4 regions of the Trichococcus sp. TS_SC_9 genome follow, and region 1 is predicted to be linked to each of the others. Evidence: predicted binding sites of a transcription regulator. Region 1 holds the regulator's gene; each other region holds the start of a gene.
The links. The regulator LexA, encoded in region 1, represses DNA repair genes until DNA is damaged. The targets are predictions, from matches to a motif close to CNAACANNTGTTNG.
Positions count from the first base shown of each region.

Region 2: ruvA (Holliday junction branch migration protein RuvA) is a predicted target of LexA. The motif match lies at 3,979-3,992, and genes of this name have one in related genera.
Region 3: dnaB (replicative DNA helicase) is a predicted target of LexA. The motif match lies at 4,760-4,773, and genes of this name have one in related genera.
Region 4: parE (DNA topoisomerase IV subunit B) is a predicted target of LexA. The motif match lies at 2,854-2,867, and genes of this name have one in related genera.

Region 1 covers NZ_CM149591.1:2,437,074-2,443,346, reverse strand. The annotation lists gene AC0J5I_RS11995 (ABC transporter ATP-binding protein) at 1-1,238, opposite strand, end outside; gene AC0J5I_RS11990 (ABC transporter ATP-binding protein) at 1,235-2,989, opposite strand; gene AC0J5I_RS11985 (YneF family protein) at 3,076-3,306, opposite strand; gene lexA (transcriptional repressor LexA) at 3,549-4,172, shown strand; gene AC0J5I_RS11975 (adenine phosphoribosyltransferase) at 4,260-4,772, opposite strand; gene recJ (single-stranded-DNA-specific exonuclease RecJ) at 4,789-6,273, opposite strand, start outside.
Region 2 covers NZ_CM149591.1:2,720,653-2,726,925, reverse strand. The annotation lists gene mutS (DNA mismatch repair protein MutS) at 1-667, shown strand, start outside; gene mutL (DNA mismatch repair endonuclease MutL) at 677-2,707, shown strand; gene AC0J5I_RS13225 (DUF937 domain-containing protein) at 2,782-3,387, shown strand; gene msrB (peptide-methionine (R)-S-oxide reductase MsrB) at 3,495-3,920, shown strand; gene ruvA (Holliday junction branch migration protein RuvA) at 4,090-4,701, shown strand; gene ruvB (Holliday junction branch migration DNA helicase RuvB) at 4,707-5,720, shown strand; gene queA (tRNA preQ1(34) S-adenosylmethionine ribosyltransferase-isomerase QueA) at 5,737-6,273, shown strand, end outside.
Region 3 covers NZ_CM149591.1:971,668-977,940, reverse strand. The annotation lists gene AC0J5I_RS04490 (sigma-54-dependent transcriptional regulator) at 1-1,213, opposite strand, end outside; tRNA gene AC0J5I_RS04485 (tRNA-Lys) at 1,656-1,728, opposite strand; gene AC0J5I_RS04480 (adenylosuccinate synthase) at 1,863-3,158, opposite strand; gene dnaB (replicative DNA helicase) at 3,278-4,645, opposite strand; gene rplI (50S ribosomal protein L9) at 4,918-5,367, opposite strand; gene AC0J5I_RS04465 (DHH family phosphoesterase) at 5,371-6,273, opposite strand, start outside.
Region 4 covers NZ_CM149591.1:2,623,173-2,629,445, reverse strand. The annotation lists gene hslU (ATP-dependent protease ATPase subunit HslU) at 1-214, shown strand, start outside; gene codY (GTP-sensing pleiotropic transcriptional regulator CodY) at 286-1,104, shown strand; gene AC0J5I_RS12785 (aldose 1-epimerase family protein) at 1,141-2,013, shown strand; gene plsY (glycerol-3-phosphate 1-O-acyltransferase PlsY) at 2,109-2,714, opposite strand; gene parE (DNA topoisomerase IV subunit B) at 2,896-4,965, shown strand; gene parC (DNA topoisomerase IV subunit A) at 4,992-6,273, shown strand, end outside.

The DNA of each region.
Region 1 (6,273 bases):
CCGTCAATCAGGATGTCGCCTTTCTCGAACTCATAAAAACGCAGCAAAACATTGATGATCGAACTTTTTCCGCTGCCGGTGTGGCCCACCAGCGCGACCGTTTCGCCTGGATTGGCGGTGAAGCTGATGTTCTTGAGCACATCCTGCTTCCCGTCATAGGAGAAGGAAACATCTTTGAATTCGATCCTTCCCTGCGCAATTTCCAATTCCGAATCCCCAGGTTGGCTTGGCGCCAACTCGGCATTATCCAATACGCTCAGTACCCGCGAACTGGAGACGATGCCGTCCTGCAAGGCGCTGAGGTTGTCCATCATCATCCCCATCGGACGGAAGAAATTTTGGATATAGGTTGTGAACGCATAGATGACCCCAAGCTCCACGACGCCGTTCAACGTCTGATAACCGAATAACCATAGGACGATCGCCAACGCGATGGCCTGCAACAGATTGACGACCGGCATCAGCATCAAGGCGTTCATCTGGACCATCGCTACGCGCCCTTTGCTGTAGTCTTCATTGATCGCGTCAAATTCCGCGCGCAGCCGTTTTTCCTGGCGGAACTGCTGGATGATCGCCATGCCGGAAATCGATTCATTCAATTTCGTGTTCAGTTGGCTCAGTCTTTCGCGCATTGTGCGGTAAACGCGCGTGCTGTACTTTTGGTAATACCAAATCAGACCGGCCATGATCGGGACAAAAACGATGAAAAGAAGGGAAATCTGCTTGTCCAATGTCCACATTGCGATGAACACTGTGATGATGCTGAAGATCCCCTCTGCCAGAGCCAAAAATACATTCCAGAATTCCTTGATCGTTTCGGTGTCATTCGTGACGCGCGAAACAATCGATCCAGCCGGGGTGGTGTCATAGTAGCGCATCCCCAATTGATTGACCTTACGGAAAACGGCATTGCGGATATTCTCAACGGTTTGTTCGGACGCCATGCTGAAAATATAGCGCTGCAGATACGTGACCAACATCTTCAGCAGGACAACTCCTACATATGCCAGCGCAAATAGCACACTGATGTCGGTCGTGACATTCCCAACAGCCAGATAGTCATCCATGTAAATTTGGATGATGCGCGGCGCCACCACATTGACCAGCGACAACGCGATGCTGAAAAGCAAAGCGATCAAAAATTGATTGCGGAAAGGATGGGCAAAGTGGAAGATTCGTTTGACTACCCGGAGTTGTTCCTTCAATGAGATTGTTTTAGACCATACTGATCCACTCATGCTTCATCCGCCCCTTCCAATTTGGTTTCGAGTTGTTGTTTTTCGTACATTCTGCGGTACCAGCCGTGCAGTTCCATCAACTCATAATGCGTCCCGCGTTCGACAATGCGCCCTTCATCAAGGACAATGATCTCATTTGCATGCATCACGCTGCTGATACGATGGGCTGCGATGATCGTTGTCTGATCGGCTCGCTTTTCCTTAAGCCCCGTCAGGATCGCTTCCTCCGTCTTCGCGTCCACCGCGGATAAGGAATCATCCAGGATGAGCAGCTCAGGTTCAGTCACTAAAGCCCGCGCAATCGCTATCCGCTGTTTTTGTCCACCGGATAAGGAAACGCCCCTTTCGCCAACCAACGTATCGTAGCCCTCGGGAAAACCAAGAATGTCATGATGGATGGCGGTCAAGCGCGCTGCCTCTTCAACCTTTTGTTGGCTGATTGATGGATCAGCGAAACGGATGTTTTCCCTCACGTCAGAAGAGAACAGGAAGTTGTCTTGGGGAACGTAACCGATTCCGCTCAGCAATGCATCCAATGAGTAATCACGGATATCGATCCCGTTGTAGTTGATGCTGCCGGCATATTGATCATACTCACGCAACAGCAGACGGAAAATCGTGCTTTTGCCCGATCCGGTTCTGCCGACAATCCCTAATGTTTGTCCCCGCTCCAAATGGAAACCGACGTCCTTCAGGCTGATTTCTTCACTGTTCGGGTAACCGAAGGAGGTTACCTGAAAATCCAGATCGCCTGTAACCGGAGTCCGGACAGCATTTTTTTGCTCCTGGATCGTTGATTTTTCCTTAAGAAGCTCATCAATCCTGCTGTAACTGGCACTGCCTCGTTCCAGCACATTGAATAATCTACCTACTGCCAACATCGGCCACGCCATCATGCCGATATAACTGATGAACGAAACCAGCTGGCCGATACTGATGCTGCCTTCCACGACAAAACGGCCACCAAAGATGATCGTCAGTGCGAAAGAAAGCCCCAAAATAAGTTGGATCGCCGGGTCAAATAAGGCATCAACCAAGTAGACAGCTTTATTTTTCACGACGACATCCCTCGTCATCGCTTCGAAATCACGAATATCTTCTTCTTCTTCACCGAACGTCTTGATTACCTTAACGCCGGAGACACTCTCCTGCGTTTTGTCATTCAGATTAGAGAAAGCAGCTTGTGCTTTGCGGAAACGCTTGTGCATCTTCTGTCCGAGGATTCGTGACACCAGCGTCAAAGCCGGTAACGGAATCATGGCGATAAGCGTCAAACGCCAATCAATCAAGAAGAACATTGTGAAAAGCGTGATCCCGCCTGAAGAAATCGAATCCGCCAATGTCAGTATGCCTGCGCCTGCGACCATCCTGATCGCATTCAAGTCATTCGTCGCATGCGCCATCAGATCGCCTGTCCTGTATTTCTGGAAAAAGACAGCGTCCATTTCGGTGAAATGCTTAAACAATCGCGAACGCAGTATCTTTTCTAACTCTGCCGAAGTACCCCAAATCTTCATCCGCCAAATATAGCGGAAAAGGTACTGCAAAATGCCTGCTATCAATATGATCGCCGACCACTTCCACAAAGAAGCCATCGTTAGGGTCCCTAAGGCAATTTCATCGATGATGATTCCGACAACGCGCGGCGAAACAACCTGAAGTATCGCCACAATGATCAGGAAAAAGACGCCTACAAAATACGATTTCCATTCTTGACGGAAAAACCAACTCAATTTTTTGAAAATACTCACGTTTATTACTCCCTTCTTACCTGTATTCGGACAAAATAAAAATGTGGAACCGTAGAGATCCACATTTTGTATATTATTTCATTATTCTATTTCTTTTTCTTTGTTGATTGTGTTTTCATAGAAGCCATGATTTGTTTTACTTTTCTTTCGGATGGTTTTTGACCCATCTGCATCATCATAGAACGCAACATTTCTTCATTGATTGGTGGATTTTCTTCAAAATATTTTACCATATAACGTCTTGCAAGGAAAAATCCGCCAACCGCGCCTATTACTATTCCTAAAATGACCATCATTACCCATGCTGTTGTTGACACGTATTCATCCCCCTTTCCAAAGCATTCATTCATTAATTGTACTAAAGATTATGAGAAAAAGAAATAGCAATCACGGATAAATTTAGCGAATTTTCGAAAACGCTTCAGCGGTTGCCGGTTTCAGGATAATTTTAAGCATATTCTCGCGTCACTCCCGAGAATATGCGAACATCTGTTTGATTTTTTAGATGATTAATGGTATTCTAAACTTATAAATTTAGGATTACGGAGATGATGATCTCATGGTTAAAAATAAAGATTCACGCCAAGTTGAAGTGCTTCAATACATTTATGAAGAAGTCCAGGAAAAAGGCTATCCGCCGACCGTAAGGGAAATCGGGAATGCAGTCAAACTTTCCTCAACGTCCACAGTGCACGGCCATCTGTCGCGTCTAGAAAAAAACGGTTTTATCCAACGCGACCCTACAAAACCACGTGCGATCGAACTGACCCAAGCAGGTCTGGATAAACTCGGGATCATGTCGGATAAAATGCCGCTATTGGGTACCGTCACAGCCGGTGCTCCCATCCTGGCTGTCGAAGAAGCAACAGATTATTTCCCGGTTCCGCCGGATCTGAAATCCTCTTCCGGAAGTTTGTTTATGCTTAAAATCCGCGGAGAAAGCATGATCGACGCCGGTATATTCGATGGCGACTCAGTGATCATCAGAAAACAATCCACGGCCGAAAACGGTGATATCGTCATAGCTATGACGGATGATGATGAAGCGACCTGCAAACGATTCTATAAAGAAAACAACTACTACCGTCTGCAACCTGAAAATGCCAGCATGGATCCGATCATCTTGGATTCCGTCATCATTCTGGGAAAAGTAGTCGGTCTGTACCGGAACCACATCATATAAGGGTCAGTCCCCCGACTGCCACAAAAAGGCTGCCAACTTTTGGCAGCCTTTTTGCGTGTCCGTTCATTTTCGGATTATTTATTGTTCTTAGTATTCCATCAGCGTGAAGATGTCATACCCTTGGATCAGGTCACGGCCTTTTAAATCCAACAGCTCGATCAGGAATGCCAAACCGACGACTTCTCCGCCTAATTTTTCCACCAACTCGATGGTTGCGGCTGTAGTGCCGCCAGTTGCCAATAGATCATCGCAAACCAACACTTTGTCACCAGGCAGGATGGCATCTTGGTGCAGTTGCAGAGTTGCTTTTCCGTACTCCAGTCCGTAGGATACTTCCACCGTTTCGCGCGGCAATTTGCCTTTTTTACGGGCCATTGCGAATCCACAGCCTAATTCCACTGCGACCGGACAGCCGACCATAAACCCACGCGCTTCGGGTCCGACTACTTTATCGACATTCAAGTCCTGGGCATATTTCACGATTTCTTTGATCGAATAACGGTAAGCTTCTCCGTTCGCCATCAAGGGTGAAATATCGCGGAAAATGATGCCTTGCTCCGGGAAATCTTTGACATCAGCAATATATTGTTTCAAGTCCATTTTGTGTTCCTCCTAATTATTGTACCATCATCTGTTCATTCAACCAATTCGTCAACTGCGAAAACGGGCTGTAGATGAATACCTTTTCAGCTTCCATTTTCTGCAGGCGATCTTTGTATACCTGGGTGTCGTCCAAAGCTCTTTTGACAGGGTTTTGGACCTCATTGATGAAACCATTGTCTATTGTAACAAATCCCGCCTCCAAAAACACTTGAATCATAAAAATGGCAAGATTTTTTTTGATTTTTAAGTATTTTGCTAAGGCATCTAACCGATTTCTCACATCGATATCCTTATGGGAACGGATATATTGGTAGAATTTCGCAAACTGGTCTTTAGGAGGGACTCCGTCTGCGTAAATGCTGTTTGTTTCATGAGAGACGACATACACATTTTCGAACTGATTGCTCTTTAAAAGATCAGCCAACAAATCCATCTTTAAGGGGCATTCGAAGAGCACCAAGTTGCTGGCACTGACATCCTGAAGAGCATCCGCTGTATTGTCAGTGAGTAACGCAGCGTTCGAACTGTTCGGGATGCGCTCATAAAATTGTTTCATGATACCGGAAGTCGAAAATAGATACAGGGCATCTTCCACAGCCAATACCGATTCTTGGATAATCGAACTCCGTTTGTCGAAAAACTGGACATGTTTGTTTTTGATGTCCTTCAGTTGCAGTTGCGGTTTCGCGCTATCCCGCCAAACGTTGATCGAAAGTTCTCCGATCAGAGAAACGACATCCGCCTCGTTCAAGTGGTTGCTGATGCTTCCTTTGTTGAAGCCAATCACATCCAGAAAGAGGTTTTTGTCCTTAAGCTTGAATTTCAGATGTTTGTTGTCCGCACCGATCTGTCTGATATCTGTCAACGGTACATTTTGGAAGCCGAATATAGGCTTTTGATTGTCGGTCCCGTATGGTTTGAGCAATTCCAATTCCTTCAAAAACGGCAGTGTGACATCAGCAAGCGGCAGCATGGCGTCTATATAAATGGATTCGCCCAACACGATCGCATCATGATAAATGGTCGCATAGTTGTTTATTTTTTCACTGAAGGCTGGCAAATCGGCAGCGGGAAGGCTCATGCCCGCTGCCATTTTGTGCCCTCCAAACTTCGTGAGCAAGTCTTTTGAATCGGTCAGTGCCATATAGATATCCAACGCTTCCGTGCTGCGGGCCGATCCTTTTGCGATGCCGGTTTTTTCGTCGATGCGGAATAAGACAGTTGGACGCCCGAATTCCTCGACCAACTTGCTTGCAACAATTCCAAGTACGCCCTCGTGCCAATTCGTGTTGCCCAACACTACAATATCCGGCAGGCTTTCGTTATTCGCCAGTTCGGCACTGGCTTCTTCATGGATGGATTGGACAATTCCCTGTCTCTCGACATTCTTTTCTTGTATGTAAGCAACCAGTTCAGCTATTTTTTCCTCATCGAATGATAGCATCAGTTCAGCGCCTGGACCCGCATCCTCCAACCGACCGACTGCATTCAAACGCGG
Region 2 (6,273 bases), 280 kb from region 1:
CCATTTGCCTATCTTTGACCAAATATTTACCCGCATAGGTGCGGCGGATGACCTCTATTCCGGGCAGAGCACATTCATGGTCGAAATGGTCGAAACGAACCAAGCGCTTCGATTCGCGACCGATAAGAGTCTGATTTTATTCGACGAAATCGGCAGAGGGACTGCCACGTATGACGGCATGGCCTTGGCGGAAGCGATTCTGCGTTACATCGATCGCACCATCAAAGGCAAAACGCTATTTTCGACGCATTACCATGAATTGACCCAACTCGAAGCCGATTTGGCGGGGACAAAGAATGTTCATGTCGGGGCAATTGAAAAAGACGGAGAATTGGTGTTTCTGCATAAACTGATGCAGGGACCAGCAGACAAAAGTTATGGCCTACATGTAGCCAAGCTGGCTGGTATGCCGAATGAGTTGATTTCAGAGGCGCAAGTCATCCTCAATTCATTGAATGAACAGCACGTGCTGCATTCTGGATCGGACGTGCCTGTTCCGGATGATACGATCGAACAATTGGCGCTGTTCCAAGAGAGCGCGATGCATCCGAACGAGAAGCACATTCTCGATGAATTGTCGGACTTGGCTCTGGAGGATTGCACACCGATGCAAGCCATGCTGATGATAGACAGTTGGAAAAAATTGCTGAAATCGCAAAAAAAGTAGGTGAGAACGATGGCCAAAATCAGGGAGCTTTCCCAAATATTGACAAACCAAATCGCTGCCGGGGAAGTGATTGAACGCCCGGCGTCGGTCGTTAAGGAATTGGTGGAGAATGCGATCGATGCCAACAGTACGCAGATCGATGTTTTCATCGAAGAGGCAGGATTAAAAAAGGTGCAGGTCACCGACAATGGCGACGGCATCGCGGCGGACGAGGTGAAACTTGCCTTTACGCGGCACGCGACCAGCAAAATCTATACGCAGGATGATCTTTTCCGCATCCACTCGCTGGGATTTCGGGGTGAAGCATTGCCCAGTATCGCTTCGGTTGCCAAAGTTTCGATCGAAACGGCTGTCGCCGATCAAAGCGGCACTTACTTGTCCATAAGGGGCGGTGTCATCGGAGAGGAAAGGCCCAACAAATCGCGTAAAGGAACCACGATCATCGTCGAAGACCTGTTCTACAACACGCCAGCCCGTTTGAAATACATCCGGTCCCTCCAGGCTGAGCTGTCGAACATCACAGACATCATGAACCGGATCGCCTTGAGTCATCCGGAAATCGCTTTCCGTTTGCATCATGAGGGGAACCAACTCTTGCATACGGCAGGCAATGGCGATCTGCGCCAGACCATCGCGGGCGTCTATGGGACGATGACGGCCAAGAAGATGAAATTGATCGAGGGCGAAAATCTGGACTTCAAAGTGAAGGGCTACATCAGCTTGCCGGACACGACGCGGGCAAGCCGCAACTACATAACCTTGATACTGAACGGGCGTTTCATAAAAAATTACGCTTTGAATAAAGCCATCATCGATGGCTATGGTTCCAAGTTGATGGTCGGAAGGTATCCGCTCGCTGTCATTGTGATGGATGCGGATTCCCTGCTGTTGGATGTGAACGTCCACCCTTCAAAAAAAGAAGTCAGGATCAGCAAAGAAAAAGAGCTCGGGGAATTGATCCAAAACGCAATCGCTGCTGTTTTGCGGACCGAAGAACGCATCCCGAGCGGCATCGAAAATCTGAAATTCAAACGCCAGAGTCCTGTTGAACCGGTCCGGACCGAGCAATTGAGCGTCTCTTTCCGGTCATTCGATCAAGAGTTCGTGCAAGAAACGGAAACGAAGCTGCCGGCGACAAGTGAAAATGAGGATTTCCGATCTTTGGAGACATCATGGGACAACGCGCCGCTTCAAAATGAAAATGACGAATCCATAAAGTCCTTTACAGATTCTGCAGAATCTGAAACTCGTGAAGAACAGCCACTTTCAAGTGAAGAACAAGAAACTTACGTTGTGCCGTTCAGTGACCAGCCAAAGTTGGACCGCACCGAACCGAGCGCACCTTATCTATTTTCCGAGCCAAAAAATCCGGCTGCCCATGAAGAACCAATCATGAAAACCGTTCAGAAAGTCGAAGCCGAGACGGAGAAGGGACCGGTGAGCAAGCGGCCGTTCCCAGATTTGCACTTTTTTGGCCAGATGCACGGCACTTACCTGTTCGCGCAGAACGAAAATGGCCTTTACATCATCGATCAGCACGCTGCCCAAGAACGCATCAAATATGAATATTACCGCGAGGAGATAGGCAAGGTTTCTACCGACCTCCAAGGTTTGTTGATACCGATCATGTTGGATTATCCGGTGAATGAATTTCATCTGATCCAGGAAAGCCGCGAGGTGTTGGAAGAAATGGGCCTGTTCCTGGAACCGTTCGGCCAAAACAGTTTCATCGTCGAAAAACATCCTGCCTGGTTTACACCGGGTGAGGAGGAAGAAATTTTGAAGGAACTGGTGGAGATGTTTTTGACTGAAGGAGATATCTCCATCAAGAAACTTCGCGAAGCCACTGCCATCATGATGAGCTGCAAGCGCTCGATCAAGGCGAATCATTTCATCAGCGACAATGAAGCACGACAATTATTGATTGATCTTGCAAAAACGGATAACCCATACAATTGTCCGCACGGCCGGCCGGTGCTGATCCAATTCTCCAATCAGGATATGGAGAAGATGTTCAAACGGATTCAGGACCCGCACTAAAAGCGTATCATTTCTTATTTCTGCTTATTTATTGTAAAATCAGGATAGTTAAATAAGAGATAGGAGTGGAAAAAATGGTGCAAATCAATGATATTTCCGAAATGATGGGGGAACTGAACAAAGAAAGTTCGATCCAGGCTCTAGGCAGCAAAACGGGCGTTGATGCAAGCATTTTGCCGAAATTGGCTGTTGTGGCAATTCCCTTGATCCTTCGGGCATTAAGCAAAAACGCAGAGTCAAAATCCGGAAAAGATTCCTTATCAAATGCATTGGAAAAACACAAAGGTCAGACGAAAGACGTATCCTCTATCGAAGATGTTGTCAAGAAAGCCGATACGGATGATGGCGATAAAATATTGGATCATGCCTTTGGGGATAAGGATAAAGTCGTGGATCAGATTGCTGCCCAAACAGGCATCAGCAAATCCGAAGTTTCCAAGGTTTTGGCTTCCATGGCGCCGATGATCCTGGGCATGCTGGCTGACAAAAAGGATGCTGATGGATTGGATTCCGACGGTGTTGCTAAACAGACCGACATCTTCTCCAAACAAGCTGAGGAAGCAGCCACGAAAAATTTCGACATCACCGATCTCTTCCCTAAACAATCCGGAACAACAACGCCAGCTGCAACCGGCGGATTGGGAGGCATTCTGGGAAGCATTTTGGGGAATCTATTCTGATCCAAACCTGTTGAAGTACGTGCGAAGCAGAACAAGACTTTTTTGTTCTGCTTTTTTGTATTTTTTGATATACTGGAGCAATGAAAAGAAAGGGGTCTGATATGACGATGGACAATAAAGAGGATCAATTGAAGCGCTTGACGCCTTTACAATATGAAGTGACCCAGAACGAAGCTACGGAAAGACCTTTTTCCGGCGAATATGATGATTTTTATGAAAAAGGGATCTATGTGGATGTCGTGAGCGGCGAGCCTTTATTCAGTTCTGCCGACAAGTATGATGCCGGCTGCGGTTGGCCTTCTTTTGCAAAACCGATTTCTACTCTGAAGGAGCTGGAAGACCGAAAATTGATGCGCAAACGTACAGAAGTCCGCAGCGCTCAAGCCGATTCCCACCTGGGGCATGTTTTTGAGGATGGCCCTGCAGAATTGGGCGGACTGCGCTATTGCATCAATTCAGCAGCGATGCGCTTTGTTCCTTATAATCAATTGGATGCAGAAGGGTACTCTGAATATAAACAATTATTCGAATAGGCAGCAAAGACACGTCCCATGGCTACCGGTCCTGGGACTTTTTTTAGCTCATACAGACCAAACGAATGTTCCCGCATATAAGATGGCCGAGTGGCTGTCATTTCCGTTCCGTTTTATGTTATGATAGAAAATGAATGACAATCAGGAAATGAAGAGTAGGAGTCAGATGATGTACGAATACATAAAAGGTAAATTAGTCTATGTGGGGCCGCTTTATGTGGTTCTGGAGAACGGTGGCATCGGCTACCAATTGCAGGTGGCGAATCCTTTCCGGTTCTCCGGAAGCCTGAACCAAGAGATAACGTTTTACATCTATCAGGCAGTCCGCGAGGATGCAATCACACTTTTTGGTTTCAAGGATTATACGGAAAAGCAGTTGTACTTGAAACTGATCAGCGTCTCCGGAATCGGACCGAAGAGTGGCTTGTCCATATTGGCGAGCGATGATCATCTGGGGCTGATTCAAGCGATCGAAACGGATAATGTGGGTTATTTGGTGAAATTCCCGGGTGTAGGCAAAAAGACAGCCTCGCAGATCATCTTGGACTTGAAAGGCAAACTCGGCGAATTGCTCCCCGATACGTATTGGATGGAAGAGCATCCGGTCCATGAAACTGCTGGCGCACAGTCGGCTGTGTTGACGGAAGCTTTGGAGGCTTTGGCCGGTTTAGGATATTCGGACCGTGAAGTGAAGAAAATACTGCCGCTGTTGGAAAAAGAAAACTATTCCAGCGCCGAAGAAGTGCTTCGTACGGCATTCAAGCTACTTTTAAAAGGGTGATATAGATGACAGCTGAAAACAGAATCGTTTCCGGGAATACGGAAGACCTAACAGAAGATTTGATCGAAAAAACATTGCGGCCGCAAATGATGGCGCAATACATCGGCCAAGACAAAGTGAAAAATGAACTGAAAGTGTACATCCAGGCCGCGAAAGCGCGTAGTGAAGCCTTGGATCATGTGTTGTTGTACGGGCCGCCCGGGTTGGGTAAAACGACACTGGCGATGGTCATCGCCAATGAATTGGATGTCCGCATCCACAGCACGAGCGGGCCCGCAATCGAACGGCCGGGCGACCTGATGGTATTGCTCAATGAGCTGGAAGCGGGGGATGTCCTCTTCATCGATGAAATCCATCGCTTGCCGCGGATCGTGGAGGAAGTGCTGTACTCTGCCATGGAGGATTATTATGTGGACATCATCATCGGGCAAGGGCCGACAGCCCATCCGGTCCACTTTACCTTGCCGCCGTTCACGCTGGTTGGTGCCACGACCAAAGCCGGCAGTCTTTCGGCTCCCTTGCGTGACCGGTTCGGGATCGTTTCGCGGATGGAATATTACAGCCTCGAGGATCTCCGACAGATCGTCCATCGCTCTTCGGATGTTTTGTCAACGAAAATCGATGAGTCAGGCGCTGTCGAAATCGCCTTGAGATCCAGAGGCACCCCGCGTGTTGCCAACAGGCTGCTCCGCCGTGTGCGCGATTTCGCCCAAGTCTATCTCGACGGCCTGATCACGAAGGAAATCGCCGACAAGGCTTTGTCCATTTTGAGCGTGGACAACAAAGGCCTTGATGACTTGGATCGGCAAATATTGACGACGATGATCCGGTTCTATAACGGCGGCCCCGTCGGTCTTTCGACGATAGCCGCCAACATCGGCGAAGAAATGGAAACGATAGAGGACATGTACGAACCCTATCTGCTCCAATTGGGCTTCCTGCAGCGCACCCCGCGCGGCAGGGTAGCGACCCCTATGGCCTATGACCATTTGGGGATCACGTATGATACAGAAAAATAAGTGAGGTATTTTATCAATGAGGACAAGTGATTTTGATTTTAATTTACCGGAAGAGTTGATTGCGCAGACACCGCTGCTGGATCGTTCGTCATCCCGGCTTCTTGCCCTGGACTCCAAGACTGGAGAAATCACGGACAAACATTTCACCGACATGGTGGAGGAACTTCAAGAAGGCGATGCGCTGGTGCTGAACAATACACGTGTGCTGCCTGCACGACTGCATGGCGTCAAACCGGACACGGGCGGGCATATCGAAGTCCTGCTTTTGAACAATATCCAAGGGGATGAGTGGGAGACCCTCGTCAAACCAGGCAAACGGGTCAAAGTCGGGACAGTCATCTCTTTCGGGGATGGACGCTTGACGGCCGAAGTGACCCAATCGTTGGATCACGGTGGCCGCATTTTGGATTTCAAATATGACGGCGTATTTTTGGAAATACTGGAATCGCTGGGCGAAATGCCGTTGCCGCCATACATCAAGGAGACGCTGGACGATCAGGAACGTTATCAGACGGTTTACGCCAAAGAAGTCGGCTCCGCAGCGGCACCGACA
Region 3 (6,273 bases), 1.5 Mb from region 1:
TCTTCTCCAATTCCCGGTAGCGTGTATTCATTTCCCGATAAATGGTGCTCTCGCTCGGCGCGCTGTTCACTTCTGGAACTGTATTGTCGGATGGCAGATATTGGATTGCCTGTCGGTTCGTCCCCTCGTATTTTGACCACATCTGACGGTGTTCCGCATTGCTGAGCAGACCCGCCCGGATATAATCAGGCAGATCTTTGCTGCTGACTTTCAGAAAATTCTCTTTGACTGCCAAGAAACGGGCATAGCTTTTCGCGAAAGCGATCCGGATATCCGCTTTGAATTGCCCGATGTTCATTTCGCATTTGTAATGCAGAAAAGCTTTCAGCGCATTCTTGCTGAAATACATCGGCACTCCCAATTGATCGACTTCCTGCTGAACGAACGCATCGAACAACTGATGGCGTTCCTCGATCGACCTTTCCCTCAAACTCGGCAGATCGATGATGATCGGCAGTCTGCGGATGAATGTTTTCAGAAGTGTGTCCTTCTTCTCCGTCGTAGCACCGATAATCAGGACATTGGCATGGTGATCCTTTTCGGATTCGCCGAGCGGCCGGAAAACACCGCGGTCGATGTAGGTGAACAGCATCTCCTGCCCTTCGATCGGCAAGCGGTGGATTTCATCCAAAAAAAGGATGCCTCCGTTCGCCTTCTCGAGCAGCCCCGTCTTATTTGTTTCCGCACCCGTATAAGCCCCTTTTGCATGGCCGAAAAGTTGGCTCATCAACAGCTGCGGATTATGGGCATAGTCGGCGCAATTGAACTGGATGAAGGGGGAAGATCCCTCAAGTTTCCCCGATTGGATGCCGTATTTGTGCAACAAATCGGCAAACAACGACTTGCCGACACCGGTTTCGCCCAACAACAGCATATGCATGCCGTCCCCTGGATACAGGATGGCAGCCTTCCCTTGCTCAATCTGATGGAAAAGGCTGGGATTCTTCTTCAGGAAATTATCCATGTCCACGATTTTGGGCGTTTCTTTTGGTGCAACAACCTGTTGGGGCACTTTACGTGTGCACGGAAAAAAACGCACCGGTCTGGTTTTTTCTTTGTAGCAGCGTTTTTCTTTATGCAGCTGATTCAGATCGCGCGAAATATTGCTTCTGTCGCTTTTCAATCTATAGGCGATCTCCTCGGCCGTTATGCCCTGTTTCTTCTCCTCGTAAAGCATGCCCAATGCTTCGAGCACTTTTTCAATCCTCTGCAAAAATCATCACCCCTTGGCAAACGTTTACATTCTAATGATAATCGTACCACACTTTATTCATGTAAAAATATAAAAATATCAGATTATAGTTATTATTTGCAGCGTCTTCTGAAAAAAATTTATAAAAAAGAATACAGTTCTTACTTTGTATGACTATAAGGAGGCGATAGCCTTGTTCCTCTCTCTATGATTATTTGTTAATTTGTATGATACGTACTGTGGGTGGAAATCCTCATCTGGTATTCTTTTTCATATTCGTCAATGCTGCCATACCTAATGACACTTAAAGGCTTGTATTTTTTCATAAAAAAACTCCATTTTATGTTTCTATTTACTAAAAAGTACCATTTTTTTATTTCCTGGCATTCAAATCAACAAAAAAAGCCCTAAAAGCATGAGGAATATCCATCAATACTTTTAAAGCTTATCCGATAAATCTAAATGGGTAATGAGGGGTTTGAACCCCCGACCCGCTGATTAAGAGTCAGCTGCTCTACCAACTGAGCTAATTACCCCTATCACGTGCTGATCACGTAACAATTGTTATTTTACTCTCCTTTTCAATAAAATGCAATAACTTCATGAAAAAAAGAGTCTGCATCCGGATAGTATCTCCGTATGCAGACTCTTTATTGTATTCATTACTGTCTTAGATACTTGCCCAAACGTTTTCCAATACGTTCGTTTGGTTGCGGTCAGGTCCCACTGAGAAAGTGGAAATGCGAACGCCAACCGTTTCTTGAACGCGACGGACATAGTTGCGTGCATTTTCAGGAAGTTCTTCCAATGTGCGGCAACCAGTGATGTCTTCGCTCCAGCCTGGCAACTCTTCATAGACAGGCGTGCATTGAGCCAATTCCTTCAAGCTTGCTGGATAATGGTAAATCAATTCACCTTCAGCATTTTTGTAGGCAGTACAGATTTTGACTGTTTCCAAGCCGCTCAAAACATCGATTGAGTTCAAGCATAGGTTAGTGATGCCTGAAACGCGTTTTGAATGACGCATAACAACTGCGTCAAACCAGCCGATACGGCGCGGTCTGCCGGTCGTTGTGCCGTATTCACGGCCAACTTCACGGATTTGGCTTCCTACTTCATCGAACAATTCAGTCGGGAACGGGCCATCGCCGACACGGGAAGTGTAAGCTTTGCAGACACCGACAACTTTATCGATCTTGGTAGGGCCCACACCGCTACCGATGGTTACCCCACCAGCAACCGGGTTGGAAGAAGTAACGAATGGATACGTACCTTGGTCGATATCCAGCATAACCCCTTGTGCGCCTTCAAATAGGACGCGTTTGCCTGCATCCAATACGTCGTTCAGGATAACGGATGTGTCGGTTACATATTTTTTAAGTTCTTGACCATATTGGTAATACTCTTCAAAAATATCTTCGAATTTGATTTCTACAGAATCGAACATTTTTGTGAACTGACGATTCTTTTCTTCCAAGTTGATCTTCAGGCGTTCTTCAAAGATTTCTTTGTCCAACAAATCAGCTACACGGATACCGACACGCGCTGCTTTATCCATGTAAGCTGGCCCGATACCTTTGATGGTCGTACCGATTTTGTTTTCGCCTTTTGAATCTTCTTGAAGCTGATCCAATTGAATATGATAAGGCAAAATGACGTGGGCACGGTCGGAAATACGTAGGTTATCCGTGTTGATGCCGTGATCTTTCAAATATGCCAATTCTTTGATCAATGATTTCGGATTCACTACTACGCCGTTTCCGATCACACTGATTTTTTCTGGATAAAAAATGCCGGATGGAATTAAGTGCAATTTGTATGTAACGCCATCAAACTGGATTGTGTGGCCAGCATTGTCTCCGCCTTGATATCTAGCGATTACTTCTGCATTCTCACTAAGGAAATCTGTAATCTTCCCTTTACCTTCGTCTCCCCATTGAGTCCCAACAACTACTACTGAAGTCATTATTTACTCCACCTCATCTTATTTATTCATAACACTATGCTAGTTTACCAATATTACCTATGTCTTTCAATAAAGAATCAAATAAAAGCGCTCATTTCTGAACAATTTGTCCAATATGATCAGCTAATTTCCGGCATATAGCTCATCGACGAAAACTTATTGAATTCCTTTTTGAACAGGAGCTTTACGGTTCCACGCGCTCCGCTCCGGTTTTTTTCGATGATGACCTCTACGACATTATTCTCCTGCTCATCCCGTTCCGAATCATCGCCGCCTTCACGTTCGTAATAATCGTCGCGGTATAGGAAAGCAACGATATCGGCATCCTGCTCGATCGATCCCGATTCACGGATATCGCTCAATACGGGACGTTTGTCTTGCCTTTGTTCCACGCCACGGGACAATTGGGAAAGGGCGATGACCGGTACTTTCAGTTCCTTCGCCAATTTCTTCAATTGACGCGAAATATCAGAAACTTCCTGTTGGCGGCTTTCGCGGTTATTCCCTTCAATCAGCTGCAGATAGTCGATTACGACGAGACCCAGTTTCCCCTGTTCCTGCAGCAAACGACGGCTTTTTGCCCGGATTTCCGCGATCCGGATCCCCGGCGTATCATCTATGAAGATTTTTGACTGCCCAAGCGTCCCCATCGCCATGATCAGGTTGGACCACTCATCTTCAGAAAGCTGCCCTGTCCGCAAGTGGCCGGCATCGATGTTCCCTTCCGCACACAGCATCCGGTTGACCAACGACTCCGCTCCCATCTCCAAGCTAAAGATCGCAACTACCTGATCGGCTTTGGTTGCGACATTCTGCGCGATGTTCAGCGCAAAAGCGGTCTTACCCACGGCCGGACGCGCTGCCAGGATGATCAGTTCTTCTTTTTGGAGGCCTGCTGTCATTTTGTCCAAGGCGATGTAGCCGGTTGGCACCCCGGTCACATCATCGCTTCGTTGAGCCAACGATTCGATATTCTGCAGCGATGCCGAAACGACATCCGAGATACGGATGAAGCCGGATCGGTTTCTCCGTTCGGATACCTGAAGGATGTTCTGTTCGGCGCTGTCCAGCATGACGGCGAGTTCATCACCCTCTTCATAGCCTTTGCGGACGATTTCTGTAGCCGATCGGATCAGATTGCGCAAGATCGATTTCTCTTCCACTATCTTGGCGTAATATTCCACGTTGGCTGAAGTGGGTACCGCAACCGCCAATTCGGCCAAATACTCCATGCCGCCAGCATTTTCAAGCTGATTCTTCGTATCCAACTCATTTGAGATGGTGACGACGTCAATCGCTTCATTCCGATTGTTCAATTGCAAAATCGCATCAAAAATAATCTGATGATTTTTTCTGTAAAAATCAGATGATTCAAGGTATTCTAAAACATTTACAACCGTTTCGGGATCCAAAAAAATGGAGCCCAGAACGGATTGCTCTGCTTCTATACTATGAGGAGGTATGCGATCTTGAAGTGTATCTTCCATTTTATATTTTCACCCTTTAGGTTTTTTCATTTGGACGAGGAAATCATTACTGGCTTCCTCATCTTTTGCTTCCTTATTGTATCCTAAATCAGCCACATTTACAATTCAGAAAAACGAACATTCGTTCCCTTTTCGTTAAAAAATCTGCTGGGACTGTCTGCCTTAATATGGCCGTCAGATGTATTTTCTTCTATATTATAGGCGCAGCCTCATAAACAAACGAAAAGACAGAGATTGATATCTCTGCCTTTCATTTTATATTTGGAAAATCATTACCCTTCCGTCACTTGCACTGTCAACATTGCTGTCACTTCCGGATGAATTTTAACGGGCATTTTTGTGAAACCCAACGCGCGGATAGGATTTTCTAATTCAATTTTTCGTTTATCCAATTTAACATTATGTTGCTTTTGTAATGCTTCAGCAACCTGTTTCGTTGTAATGGAACCAAACAAACGACCATCTTCACCAATTTTTGCCGACAATTTGATGATTGATTCATCTTTTTCCAGCAGTGCCTTCAATTCTTGCGCAACTGCCAACTCTTCAGCCTGCTTCTTCTCTTCCGCTTTCTTTTGGCCCTTCAATGCGGAAATAGTGGCGGCATTCGCTTCATCAGCCTTACGGTTTTTGATCAGGAAAGTAGCATAGCCATCCGCTATATCCTTGACTTCCCCTTTTTTCCCTTTACCTTTAACATCCTCTAAAAAAACAACTTTCATTTATTATTCCCCTTCCTTAATTTTTTCTGGATTGATGACTGCTTTCAGTTTCTCAACGACTTCATGGACTGTCGTATTCTCAATCTGAGTGGCTGCATTGGATAAATGTCCGCCGCCGCCTAATTTTTCCATGACTGTCTGCACATTGTATTGACCCAGACTTCTGGCGCTGATACCCACTCTGCCGTCCTGACGTTTTGTGACAACAAATGAAGCATCTACCGCTTCCATCGACAACATCGTGTCGGCTGTTTGAGCAGCGACGACCGTGTCGTATATTTTTTCATCTTCTCCATGGACAATCGCCAAGTTACCATCCACAAATTCCATAGTCTGCAATAAATGGCTACGTAACAGATAAGTATCCAAGTCCTCTTTGAGTGATTTCTGGATCAAAACGGTATCCGCCCCATTCGACTGCAGATAACTGGCAGCATCAAAAGTCCTTGATCCAGTTCTCAAACTGAAGTTGCGGGTATCGACTATAATCCCTGCCAACATAGCAGTTGCTTCTATCTTATTGATGGCATCCATCTCATTGGATTGATATTCAAACAATTCAGCAATCAATTCTGACGTGGAGGACGCATAAGGTTCCATATAAACCAAAACAGAATCTTTCGGAAACTCTTGTCCGCGTCTGTGATGGTCCAAAACGACGATTTTTTTGGACAGATTCAACAACCCAGGTGCCGGCGTCATGGATGGGCGATGGACATCAACCATCACAATCAGGGTCTGTGGCGTCACCAATGCTATTGCTTGCTCAGGTGAAATGATCCGCTTCGCAATCAAAGGATCTTTGTCTATCTCTTGCATAATCCGATTCACATCATTGGAAAATTGTTGCGGATCCAATACTATCCAGGCTTCCCGATTGTTCATCTGCGAAATACGACGGATTCC
Region 4 (6,273 bases), 190 kb from region 1:
CCGGAAAATGGCCGTCATCGCGACAGAAGTCAACCAGGAAAACGATAATATCGGTGCCAGAAGGCTGCACACGATTATGGAAAAATTGCTGGAGGATCTGCTGTTTGAAGCTTCCGAAATTCCCGGGACAGACATCACGATAACAGAACATTATGTGGATGAGAAACTTGAGAAGATTGTAGAAAACAAAGATTTAAGAAGATATATCCTTTAAGCAAAAAAAATCCCCTTTAGGTTGGATGAACCTTGCGGATATTTTCTGATGGATGATTGTAGGGGGGAAACATGGACGAATTATTAGAAAAGTTGAGAAGGATCAACTACATGCTGCAAAAAGAAGGGGGCTTTGTTGCTGTCAGCGACGAAGCGACGGCATTACCTTTTACGGAAATGGCGAGCGTGCTCGGCGACATACTAAGCGCCAACACGTATCTGATCGATCTGTCCGGCAATCTGTTGGGCTACAGCGAGGCGACCGATATCAACAATGCCCGCATCAAGCAAATGCTGGAGGACAAGAAATTTCCGGAGCAGTATGCCCACAATCTGTCTGCGTTGTTTCAGACGACCGCTAACATCGGCATCGAATCCGATTTTACGGCCTTTCCGATCGAGAGCAGGGACCTGTTCATTACGGGTGTCACAACGATCGTTCCGATTTTCGCTTCCGGCAAGCGCTTAGGGAGCTTGGTGTTGGCACGTTTGTTTCCCGTCTTTGACAGCAGCGATCTGATCCTTGCCGAACATGGTGCCACCGTTATCGGCATCGAATTGCTGCATGCCATCAATTTGCGCATGCAAGAAGCAACGCGCGTGACCACACTGATCCAGATCGCCATAAAATCGCTGTCCTTCAGCGAAATGGAGGCGGTCAAAGCGATCTTTGAGACTTTTCCATCCTTGGAGGAACGAATAACCGCATCAAAAATTGCGGCAGAAAAAAATATAACGCGTTCCGTGATTGTGAACGCCTTAAGAAAACTGGAATCAGCCGGCATTCTCGAGACGAGATCGCTCGGCATGAAGGGAACGTTCATCAGAGTCGGTTCTGCAGAATTGCTTGATGCTTTAAAAGGGGCTTTGTATCCAAAAAATGATCAGTAAGCAAAATGGTGTAAAGCCAAACTAGGGGGAAATGTCATGGAGTTTGTAATCGAAAACAAGCACCTTACGGTAACCGTAAAGGATAAAGGTGCAGAAATCACCAGTGTAATCGCAAAGAAAACCGGCATCGAATATATTTGGCAGGCTGATGAAAAAGTTTGGAACAGACATGCGCCGATCTTGTTCCCTTTTGTTGGACGCCTGAAGGATGATACTTTCCGACACAACGATAAAACGTATAAAATGGGGCAACACGGATTTGCGCGCGATTCAAAATTTTCGGTGCATGAGCGTTTGACCGACAGCATTACCTTCATCCTTGCGCCGAATGGTGATTTCAAAGATGTTTATCCATTTTCATTTGAACTGCAGTTGACTTATCAATTGTTCGAGAGTCAATTGTCGATCAGCTACAAAGTGAAGAACCTTGATGCCAACAAGATGTATTTCTCGATTGGAGGACACCCAGGCTTCAATGTGCCGTTGACGGAAGGGGAAACATTCGAGGATTACTACATCAAGATGACTCCGGAAACTTCCCGCCAGCGCCTGTTCCTGAATGGCCCTTATCTTGCAGCAGACAAAACGGTTGAAGTGGAACAGAACACAATCCCATTACAAAGGGACCTCTTCCTGAATGATGCCATCATTTTCAAAACGCCGGAACCGACGACTGTGACGCTGGCTTCCAATAAAGGTGAGCATGGGGTCACGATGTCCTATGAGGATTTCGAATACTTGGGCATCTGGACGAAGCCTCAGGAAGACGCCACTTATGTTTGTTTGGAACCTTGGTGCGGACTTGCGGACCGGTCGGATTCGGGCGGGGAGCTGGAACGGAAAACAGCCATCCAATCGCTGGAGCCCGGGAATAAACGTTATTATGTCCATCGGGTCGATTTCTTTTAATTCATTCGGCCGCTAGTCCAGACAGCATTTGACTTTGGGCCAGATAAAAGGCGGGGCAGTAAATCAACGATGATTTAGTGCCCCGCCTTATTCTGTTAATTTTCTTTAGCGCTCTTCGATTTGTAGCCGAAAGGCACTTTGCTTTCCGTTCCATTTCTGATCCGGTAAATGTTGGAACGATGGCGATAGATGATGAAGATCGTCAAAAGGATCGTAACGAGCGTCAATGGCCAATCCTTAAAAAAGAAGGAAAGAGCGACCGCCGTAAAACAGACCAGGATGCTGGATAGGCTGACCATTCTGGAGAAGTACAGGTAGATGATGAAAGCGACGACGGCTTCCCCAAAGAAAAGCGGATTGTAGGCCAACAGGATACCCGCGCTGGTGGCAACGGCTTTGCCGCCTTTGAATCCGGCGAAAAGGGGATACGTATGCCCTAGGGCCGCAACAACCCCGGTCAATAGAGGATGGATATCGACTCCCAGCCAAATCGGCAAAAGGGTCGCTGCTGAACCTTTCAGCATATCCATGACCAAAACGATGATGCCGGCTTTTTTTCCTAATACCCGGAAGGTATTGGTAGTTCCGCTGTTCCCGCTGCCGTATTTGCGGATGTCTGTTTGATAAAAATATTTTCCGATCCAAATGCCTGACGGGATGGAACCCAAAAGATAGGCCAGGACGATGACGATTGCTGTCATTCTCTCTTCACTCCTATGTTGATGCTCAGTTAATATACAATTGCAGTTCATTTTACCATTTTATCGGCTTTTTTCCTATAGGAGGCAGAATTCCGTCTTATTTTTTATACTTTCCAAAGTGAAAGTTATACAGTATGATAGAATAGATGTTCGGTTAGAACAGATACGAAGGAGTTTTTTTATGGCACAAAATAAAGAGAATAAATACAATGATGATTCCATCCAAGTGTTGGAAGGACTTGAAGCAGTCAGAAAACGGCCCGGGATGTATATCGGCTCGACTGATGCCCGCGGATTGCATCATTTAGTATATGAGATAGTCGATAATGCGGTAGATGAGGCTTTATCAGGGTATGCGGATAAGATCGACATCACGATCCATGAAGACCAAAGCATCAGCGTCAAAGATAATGGCCGCGGCATGCCTACCGGTTTGCACGCTTCAGGGGTGCCAACCATCCAAGTCATTTTCACCGTGCTGCATGCTGGAGGGAAATTCGGCCAGGGCGGTTACAAAACTTCAGGAGGTCTTCACGGAGTGGGCGCGAGTGTCGTCAATGCTCTTTCCAAATGGCTGGAAGTATCGGTCATCCGCGAGAGCACACTCTATACAATGAAATTTAAGGATGGCGGAAAACCTGCCAGCAAATTGACCAAAGCAAAAACCACTGCAAAAGCATCCGGCTCGTTGATTCATTTTTTACCTGACAAAGAGGTTTTCGGAACAGCGCAACTGTCCTACGATGTTTTGGCGGAACGGTTCCGGGAATCAGCTTTTCTGCTGAAAGGCTTAACCATCACGCTAAAGGATGAACGAACCGAACAAAGCGATACTTTTTTCTTCGAAGAAGGAATCAAGGAATTCGTTACTTACTTAAATGAAGAAAAGGATACACTGCACGATGTCGTGTATTTCAACGGGGAAGCCGATGGAATCGAAATTGAGTTCTCATTCCAGTACAACGACGGCTATTCGGAAACGATCCTGTCATTCGTCAACAACGTCCGCACAAAGGATGGCGGCACCCACGAAACCGGTGCGAAGACAGCCATCACAAAAGCCTTCAATGAATACGCCCGAAAAATGAACCTGATCAAAGAGAAGGAAAAGAATCTCGAAGGCAGCGACGTCCGCGAAGGACTTTCGGCAGTATTGTCCCTGCGTGTACCGGAGAATCTGCTCCAGTTCGAAGGGCAGACGAAGGAAAAATTAGGCACGCCGCAAGCGCGGGCAGCCGTCGATGGCCTTATCAGCGAAAAATTGAGCATTTACTTGACAGAAAATGGCGAAACAGCCCAAATGCTTTCCAGGAAATCACTTAAAGCGAGAGAGGCCAGAAATGCAGCGCGTAAAGCCCGTGAAGAGACGCGGAACGGCAAAAAACGCCAAAAAAACGAATCGCTGTTATCCGGTAAACTGACGCCTGCGCAAAGCAAAAATCCGAAAAAGAACGAACTGTACCTCGTCGAGGGTGATTCCGCCGGCGGATCCGCCAAACAAGGGCGCGACCGCAAATTCCAAGCGATACTTCCGTTGCGTGGGAAAGTCATCAACACAGAACGCGCGAGCATGCAGGATATATTGAAAAACGAGGAAATCAACACGATCATCTACACAGTCGGTGCAGGGGTAGGTGCAGATTTCGACATTAAGGATTGCAATTACGACAAAATCATCATCATGACCGATGCGGACACGGACGGTGCCCATATTCAGATTTTGTTGCTGACTTTCTTTTACCGTTACATGAAACCGTTGCTGGAAGCCGGAAAAATTTATCTAGCGCAGCCGCCCTTATACAAAGTATCCAAGGGTGTCGGCAAGAATGAAAAAATCCAGTATGCATGGACCGAAAAGGAACTGCAGGAAAAAATCGACATCATCGGCAAAGGCTATATTCTGCAACGTTACAAAGGGCTAGGGGAAATGAACGCAGATCAACTGTGGGATACAACAATGGATCCTGAAACCAGGACGTTGATCCGCGTGCTCATCGATGACAAGGCCCAAGCGGAGCGCCGGGTCACGACACTGATGGGGAATAAAGTCGAACCGCGAAGGAAATGGATCGAGAAGCATGTAGAATTTTCGATGTCCGACAATAAGAGCATTCTGGAGGAAGATATTGCGCCGGCATCCGACAGCGGGGAGGCGCATCTGCAGGATCAAGTGAAAAAAGAATCTTCAGATCAGCAGGCCGCTCATGATATAGAGCAAATTTCTTTAGATTTTGAAAGTGGTGAACAATAGTGGATAATCTGGAAATTAAAGAGCTGATGCTTGAAAACGTAATGGGAGATCGCTTCGGACGATATTCGAAGTACATCATCCAAGATCGTGCCTTGCCTGATATCCGCGACGGACTGAAGCCTGTCCAAAGGCGGATCCTTTATGCGATGGATGTTGCCGGGAATACTTCTGACAAAGGCTTCCGTAAATCGGCTAAAACAGTCGGGAATGTCATCGGTAATTACCATCCGCATGGCGATTCCAGTGTCTATGAAGCGATGGTTCGGTTGAGCCAAGATTGGAAGATGCGGGAAGTATTAGTCGAAATGCACGGCAATAACGGGAGCATGGATGGGGACTCAGCCGCTGCGATGCGGTATACCGAGGCCAGGTTGTCAAAAATCTCTGCTGAACTGTTGCGCGACATCGACAAAGAAACAGTAGACTTTGTGCTGAACTTCGACGATACCGATCAGGAGCCGACCGTATTGCCGGCTCGCTACCCGAATCTTTTGGTTAACGGCGCCACCGGCATATCCGCCGGTTACGCGACCGATATTCCACCGCATAATTTAGGCGAGGTCATCGATGCGACCTTGCATCTGATCGATCACCCTGAGGCGGAGCTCAAAGCGCTCATGAAATATGTAAAAGGACCCGATTTCCCTACCGGGGCGATTATACAGGGTTTGGATGGCCTGAAGGACGCTTATAACACTGGCAAAGGGAAAGTTGTCGTTCGTTCGCGCACCTCCATTGAGAGTATCCGCGGCGGCAAACAGCAGATCGTCATTTCGGAAATCCCTTATGACGTCAACAAAGCGACGCTAGTCAAGCGAATGGACGAAATCCGCATCAACCGCAAGATCGAAGGGATCGCCGAAGTGCGGGATGAATCAGACCGCTCTGGGCTGCAAATCGTTGTCGAACTGAAAAAAGAAGCGAACGCGGAAGGGATCCTCAATTATTTGCTCAAAAATACGGATCTGCAAGTGAACTACAACTTCAATATGGTAGCAATCGACGAGCGTCGTCCGAAGCAGGTAGGCTTGCACCAAATACTGAAAGCCTATATTCGTCACCAGAAAATCGTCATCACCCGCAGGACGAATTACAGCCTGAAAAAGGCAGAAACGCGTCTGCATATCGTGGATGCATTGATCAGAGTCATTTCAATTCTCGATGAAGTCATCCAATTGATCCGTGACAGTAAAGACAAAAAGGACTCCAAACAGAATCTGATGAAGCAGTATGCATTTTCGGAACCGCAATCGGAAGCGATTGTATCCTTGCAGCTTTACCGGTTATCGAATACGGACATCACCGCCC